3 regions of the Arthrobacter jiangjiafuii genome follow, and region 1 is predicted to be linked to each of the others. Evidence: riboswitches for the same ligand, from Rfam matches in the RefSeq annotation. Region 1 holds a riboswitch; each other region holds the start of a gene.
What was found. Region 1 has a riboswitch for S-adenosylmethionine ahead of KKR91_RS10260 (flavin reductase family protein). Riboswitches for the same ligand answer to the same signal wherever they lie in the genome.
Positions count from the first base shown of each region.

Region 2: it holds a riboswitch for S-adenosylmethionine, as region 1 does, so the genes downstream of both, KKR91_RS08090 (ABC transporter substrate-binding protein) here and KKR91_RS10260 (flavin reductase family protein) in region 1, are expected to answer to the same signal.
Region 3: it holds a riboswitch for S-adenosylmethionine, as region 1 does, so the genes downstream of both, KKR91_RS14555 (hypothetical protein) here and KKR91_RS10260 (flavin reductase family protein) in region 1, are expected to answer to the same signal.

Region 1 covers NZ_CP076022.1:2,179,163-2,181,419, forward strand. The annotation lists gene KKR91_RS10250 (nitronate monooxygenase) at 1-155, opposite strand, end outside; gene KKR91_RS10255 (PhzF family phenazine biosynthesis protein) at 161-997, opposite strand; SAM riboswitch class IV at 1,103-1,223, shown strand; gene KKR91_RS10260 (flavin reductase family protein) at 1,278-1,784, shown strand; gene KKR91_RS10265 (hypothetical protein) at 2,016-2,257, shown strand, end outside.
Region 2 covers NZ_CP076022.1:1,705,358-1,707,614, reverse strand. The annotation lists gene KKR91_RS17195 (MarR family transcriptional regulator) at 1-897, opposite strand, end outside; SAM riboswitch class I at 974-1,072, shown strand; gene KKR91_RS08090 (ABC transporter substrate-binding protein) at 1,175-2,257, shown strand, end outside.
Region 3 covers NZ_CP076022.1:3,102,045-3,104,301, forward strand. The annotation lists gene KKR91_RS14550 (LLM class flavin-dependent oxidoreductase) at 1-934, shown strand, start outside; SAM riboswitch class IV at 1,016-1,152, shown strand; gene KKR91_RS14555 (hypothetical protein) at 1,168-1,551, shown strand; gene KKR91_RS14560 (tyrosine-protein phosphatase) at 1,508-2,257, opposite strand, start outside.

The DNA of each region.
Region 1 (2,257 bases):
GTTTGCTCAGCCACCGCGGCAGCGCTCTTATAACCGGCAGCCAGGAAGCCGAGCCCTCCCGCGTTGCTCACGGCAGCGGCAAGCTGCGGCGTGGATGCGCCGCCGGCCATGGGCGCCCCGATCACCGGAAGCCGCAGCGAGTGCAGGTTGAACATGGCGGCTAGAGGGTGACGGTGCCGTCGATGGAGGTCACGGTGGACCCGCCGATCCAGATCTTCCCGTCGCGCGTGAAGACGCGGACACGCCCGGAACGCCGCACGGCTGTGCCCTGCGTGACGACGTAGCGTTCGGGTGCGAGTGAGGCTCCGATCAGCCATTGGGCCAGGCCGGCGTTGAGGCTTCCCGTTACGGGATCTTCGGTGATGCCCAGGCCGGGCACGAAGGCACGGACCTCGAAGTCCGTTTCGGCGTCCTGCGGCTGGGCGCCGATAACGCCCACCCGCAGATTGCCCATGATCGTGGGGTCGGGTTTCAGCGCCAGCACGGCGTCGGCGTCGCGCAGCAGGAGTCCAAGCCACCCCGGACCGTTGTCGATCCAGTTGGAGGCAAGAATTTCGGTGCGGTCCAGGTTCAGGGCGCGCAGCGCCTGGTCCAGGACCTCGTCTTCCAGCGGTCCCGAGCGCAGCAGCGGCGGAGCGGCGAAGGCGGCGATTCCGGCATTGGCATGCAGCGTGACCAGCCCGATTCCGCATTCCTGGACGACGACGTCGGGGTAGCGGCGCTTGTTCCCGGCCTCCAGCCACGCGTGGCACGTTCCCAGAGTGGGATGCCCGGCAAACGGGATCTCTCCTCCGGGGGTGAAAATCCGAACCCTGTAGTCGGCTCCGTCCGTGGTCGGAGGCAGGACGAACGTCGTCTCCGAGAGATTGGTCCATCTCGCGAAGGATTCCATCTCTGCATCTGTCAGGCCCTCCGCTTCAAGCACCACCGCGAGGGGATTGCCCAAATACGGTTCGTTGCCGAAGACGTCCACCTGCTTAAACCACCGCTGTTTCATGCTGAAACTGTATCCCTTCGGCACCGGGAGTTTTATGAAGCCGAGTTTTACGAAGTGAGGCAGGGGTTTGCAAGTCCGCCTCCTGCACTTCTACGTTGGAAGCTGAATCAAGAGTTCCAGCCACAGGCCCTGGCCGGTTGGACGGCAACCCTCTCGCTGTAGCGGGGTGCTCCAGGTGACGATTCGGCCGTCCGGCGAAAATCCTCCGGCATGGCAAGTACCGCGTTTGTGCCGGGTTTTTTCTTCCGGCCGCGCTTTAGGGCAAAGGATCTTCCCCCTCATGACTCTTCGTACCGACCTGCAACCCGCTGCATTGCGCCGGGCCTTTTCACGGTTTCCCTCGGGAATTGCCGCCCTGTGCGCGGTGGTTGACGGCCAGCCGCAGGGAATTGTTGCCTCATCGTTCACGGTGGGGGTTTCCATGGACCCTCCGCTGGTCATGTTCGCTGTGCAGCAGACCTCCCGGACCTGGCCGGTGCTGCGGCGGGCCCAGCGCATCGGCGTGTCGGTCCTCGGCTCTGAGCACGAAGGAATCTGCAAGCAGATCGCGTCGAAATCCGGTGACCGGTTTGCCGGCCTGAACCTGCACACCGACGCCTCCGGGTCCCTCTTCATTGACCGCGCCGCGCTCTGGCTCGAGTGCTCGGTGGAAAACGAAGTTCCTGCCGGTGACCATCAGGTGGTGCTGCTGAGGGTTCACGGCCATGCCTCCCACGACGACGCCCATGATCCACTGGTCTTTCACGGTTCCGCGTTCCGCCGCCTGGGTGTCCCCGAATTCGCCTGACCGGCAGGAAATTGCCTGACGGGCACAGGCAATTGGGCGCTGCCGGAATTGTTTTCCAGGGGTTTACGGCATGCCCCCTCCGTTACCAATCCTTTACATCCGGCTGCCGTCCCACTATCGTTCTTCGGATTACTTCGGGAGGAAGTAGCGAAGATGACCAGAAACAGAAATGTCCACGGCCCATCAAATAAGGCAATGCCCGGCAAAGTGCCGGATATTTCGTTTACGCGGATGGCTCTGCTTCCCGCAGCGGCACTGGCCCTGGTGCTGGCAGGATGCACTGCACAGGAGGATCCCGAGGCGGCTGCCACCGAACCGGCCACGCCCCCAGCCACGGCGGAGAAGTCCGCCACGCCGTCCCCGTCCGCCGGCGCCTCCGGCCGGAACAGCGTCACGGTGGAGCTGCCGCCGGGCAGCACCACGCCTCCGCCCCCTAACGACCCCGCCATGCTGGCATTGTTCAGGGCGGAGGA
Region 2 (2,257 bases), 470 kb from region 1:
CGACCGGTAACAGGGAGAACGGACACAACGCCGTCGACGTCGCCCCGCCCTGCCAGGCCCGGCAGATTGCGGTGACCACACCCCCGCCGGGGAGCCGTCATCGAGCCGGGACGAGCCGGAGGAGCTGCCATATTTGCTGCTGAACATCAGCACCGGCATCTGCCGGCTTGATGCGAGCACCTTCACCGGCCTCGCGACCGTACCGCCGTTAATGGTTGCCCAACCGCCGTCCTGCAACCGGGAACCGCGATCAACCTGGATGTTGAGGGCGGCGCCCCCGATCTGTCCGGCATCTTGGTCATCGACGGCGTCAGCGTCGGCATCGGTGGTTAGGAGCTGATCTCTGCCGGCACTATCAGAAAGGCTGATCAGGTGGATGTGCTCTTCCGGACGGCGGCAAGGCTGTCCCAGAAGAAGTCGAGGGTGTCCTGTGGTCCGCCAAGGAAACGCTGGGTGAAGAGGACGCCAATATCCCCGTCGGGATAGACCCCGGCGACCACCCCGGACCCGCCGGACCAGCCCCACATTCCCGGCTCGGACCACCACACCCCGGGGCCGGCCTGCACCCTGATCCTCGGTCATCTGCTGCCGCAGCGCCGGCGGCAGCACGACGTCGTCGGCCGGTACTGCAAGGAAGGTGCGGTAGTCGGGAACGGTGGAGACCATCCCGCCGGCGAGGGATTCAAACTGCGGCGGGCCGGCCAACGCATCGCTGTATTCCACCGCCTCCCGGAGCGCGCCGTCGACCGCTTCATACGCGGCAGGAAAGCGCTCAGTGCCGGTGGGGAATCCCGTGGCGCTGAGATGGAACGGCGCGCAGATCCGCTCCTGGACCAGTCGGGCTCGCGCTCGAAAACCAGTCCCGGGGCGGCATGATCTCCACACTCGACGCCTCATGTCCGTAACTTACGGCGCGTGACCACTTATTTCGTAACAGTCGCGCCCGGCCCGACGGTGCGCTTTGCTGAACCCGTAACCATCCCGAGCGGCCGAGAGACCTGGATCGATGACGCCGCAGCAACCACCCCCGTGTAGCAGCGGGGAACGGTGCTACTGCCAGGACCGATGGAGAAGCTCACCGCTTTCGTTGGTCTGCCCGCCGCGCATAGGCGCGTCGGGGTGACTGCCGGCTGTCCTGTCTGCCCTCCATCGGGCGATGATTCAGGAGCCCCGAGTGAAACCAGCACGCATCACCACCCCTAGAGGATCAGCCGTGGCAGCGGCCGCGGCAGCAGCAATCCTCACCCTGTCCGGCTGCGGAGGCTCCGCGGCAGCCGCCGAGGACGACACCTTCGTCTTCGCCACCGGCAAGGACATTTCCTGCCTGGACCCCCACGTCAACGGCGACATGCCGCAGGCTTCCCTGGCCGCCAACTATCTCGATTCGCTGGTCTCGCAGGACAGCGAAGGCGTCATCCATCCCTGGCTGGCCACGGACTGGTCGGTGTCCGATGACGGGCTGGCCTACACCTTCACCATGCGCGACGACGTCTGGTTCACCGACGGCACGAAGCTCACCGCTGAGGCGGTCAAGGCCAACCTTGACCACATGGTGGACCCGGACACCCAATCGGGCACCGCCGGCGGGTATCTGAAGCCCTATGTCGGCACTGAAATCAGGGACGAGAGAACCGCCGTCGTCACCCTGAACCGCCCGTATGCGGCGTTCCTTGAAGTCCTGGCCCAACCCTTCCTGGGCATCGAATCCCCCGACGCCCTCACGCGGCCCCAGGCCGAGAACTGCAATGCGCCGGTGGGCACCGGCCCGTACAGGATTGTGGACTACGTTCCGCAGTCCAAGGTCAGCCTCGTGCGCAATGAGGACTACAACTCGGCACCACCCTTTGCCCGGCACAGCGGTCCGGCGCACATCGAAAAGATCGAGTGGCGCATCGTGCCGGAGGACTCCACCCGATACGGGCTGCTCCGCGCCGGACAGGTGGATGCCATCGATCTGATGCCGTCGGTGAACTTCGATGAGGCCGAGGCTGACCCCGCTGTTGAACTCATCACCCAGGACCGGCCGGGCAACCCCACCAACCTGATCCTCAACACCACCCGCGCCCCCTTCGACGATCTGAACGTGCGCAAGGCCTTCCTGCACAGCGCGTACGTGGACGCCGGCATCAACAGCGTCTACTTCGGCACCGTGACCCGGGCCGGCGGACCTCTCAGTTCCACCACCGGCTTCTACTCCCCCGATTTTGAACACGTCTACGATCCGGACCCGGCCGGGGCAGCCGCCCTGCTGGACGAC
Region 3 (2,257 bases), 920 kb from region 1:
GACCATTGACCTGGCCGAGGCGGCGGAGGAGCTGGGGATAGACGGCGCGTACCTGCGCGTCCACCACTTCGCCCCGCAGTTCGCCGCTCCGTTCCCGCTGCTCTCCGCCATGGCCGCACGGACCAGCCGGATTGAGCTGGGAACGGCCGTCATTGATATGCGGTATGAAAATCCGCTCTACATGGCGGAGGAAGCCGCGGCGGCGGACCTGATCAGCGGCGGCCGGCTGCAGCTCGGCCTCAGCCGCGGCTCACCCGAGCCGGCACTGCGCGGTTATGAGGCCTTCGGTTATGTTCCGTCCGACGGCAGCACCGACGCCGACGAGGCACGCAAGCACACCCTGGTCTTCCGTGCCGCGATTGCCGGCGCCGGGCTGGCCGCCGCAGACCCGGTGATGACCGGCAGTTCCGGTTCGCTGGCGATCGAACCGCAATCCCCTGGGCTGAGCGAGCGGATCTGGTGGGGTTCCGGAACCCGGGCCACCGCCAAATGGACCGGAGAGCAGGGCATGAACCTGATGAGCTCCACCCTGCTGACCGAAGACACCGGTGTTCCGTTCGACCAGCTGCAGGCCGAGCAGATCGAGCTGTACCGCGCCGCCTGGGCGGATGCCGGCCATGCCGGTACGCCGCGGGTCTCGGTCAGCCGCAGCGTGGTGCCCCTGGTATCCGACGACGACCGCCGGTATTTCGGACTGCGCGCCCAGGCAGATTCCCGGGACCAGGTGGGCCGGCTCGACGGCGGCCTGGCCCGCTTCGGCAAGAGCTACATCGGCGAACCCGATGTGATTGCCGACCAGCTGGCCGCCGACGCAGCGGTGCAGGCCGCCGATACGGTGCTGATCACGGTCCCCAACCAGCTGGGCGTGGACTACAACACCCAGCTGCTGGAGAACATCGTCAAGCTGGTCGCTCCGGCGGCGGGCTGGCGCTGAGGAAGGCGCCGTCGTCGGCTTCATGGCCAGGCCGACGACGGCGGTTCCCAGTGTCGGCGCCGTGCGCTAAGGTGGTCTCAGCTTCACGAGAGGTGGCCGTTGGCCGGATCTGATCCGGCCATAAAAGCTCCGACTGGCCTCACACCAACCCCATTGTTCGGCGGGTGGTTCGGATGACGAAGCGGCCTGCCGCCGCCCGGCGCAGGCAAGGACAACCTGAAAAGGAACACACTGTGAGCATTTCCAGTGACGCCCGCTGCATCAGCTACACGCCCGGCCACAACGTGCATCTCATCCACGGCAAGCGCTTGGCCGGCTTCGACGACTGGGTGGATGCCCAGGCCTATGCCGACGTTGAACTGGACCTGATCCAGCTGGTGGTGGACGGTGAGCAGCGCCTGATGTGGTTCCACGACATTCCCGCGCTGGCGTTGGCCCTGGCCGCATCCGGAGGGCAGGCGCAGTGGTGCGCGCGCTATTCCTCGCTGCTGGTTCCGGGCGGCTTCACCAGTGAAGCCAGACGCTCTTTTTTCTACTTGGCGACGCCGGAAAGGGTGCATCCGTGTAAGCGGATCAGCGCAAACGACTCCGAAGACGCCCGATCTCAGCTGGGCTAAGCCCCGCTGAGCGCAGGTACTGTTCCGCGTCAAAACCGTCCAGGGCACGGAGCAGTTCCTTCCGGCCCTCGGCCACCCGGTCTTCCAACTGTGCGGCGGTCAGCGGCTTCTCCCGTGGATTCGCCTGCGTTGCGTGGAAGGCGCTGATTCCGCGGACCGCCCGCTCATAGTCGTCCGCGATAGCGTCCGGTTCCGCGCCGGCCAGTTGCAGCAGCAGCATGGCGATCAGGCCGGTGCGGTCCCGGCCAGCCGAGCAATGGATCACCACGCCGCCGTCGTCGGCGTCCGCCACAGCGCGGGCGACGGCGGCAATCTTCTCCGGCCAGCGCCGCAGGTTCTCGCGGTAGAACTTGGGCGAATCCATGTACGGCCCGGTCAGCGCCGTGAAATCCGGGTCCGTCGCTTCCTGGGTGGGGCGGGTCAGGAATGTGAGGCCGACGACGGCGCCAGCCGGCACCTGCGGATCGGTGTCCCGCCGGCCCTGCTCCTCCGGGTTGCGCAGGTCGACGACGGTCCGCACGCCGGCGGCACGGGCCTGCGCCCAGCCGCGTTCGGTCAGCCACTCGGACCGGCCCATCCTGAACACCCGGCCCGGTGCCACGGTGCCGCCGCCTGCCAGCGGAATCCCGCCAAGATCACGGGCATTGCCGGCCCCGTCCCACTCCACGTCGGTGTTCACATCCATGTCTCCAGCGTGGTCCCTGTG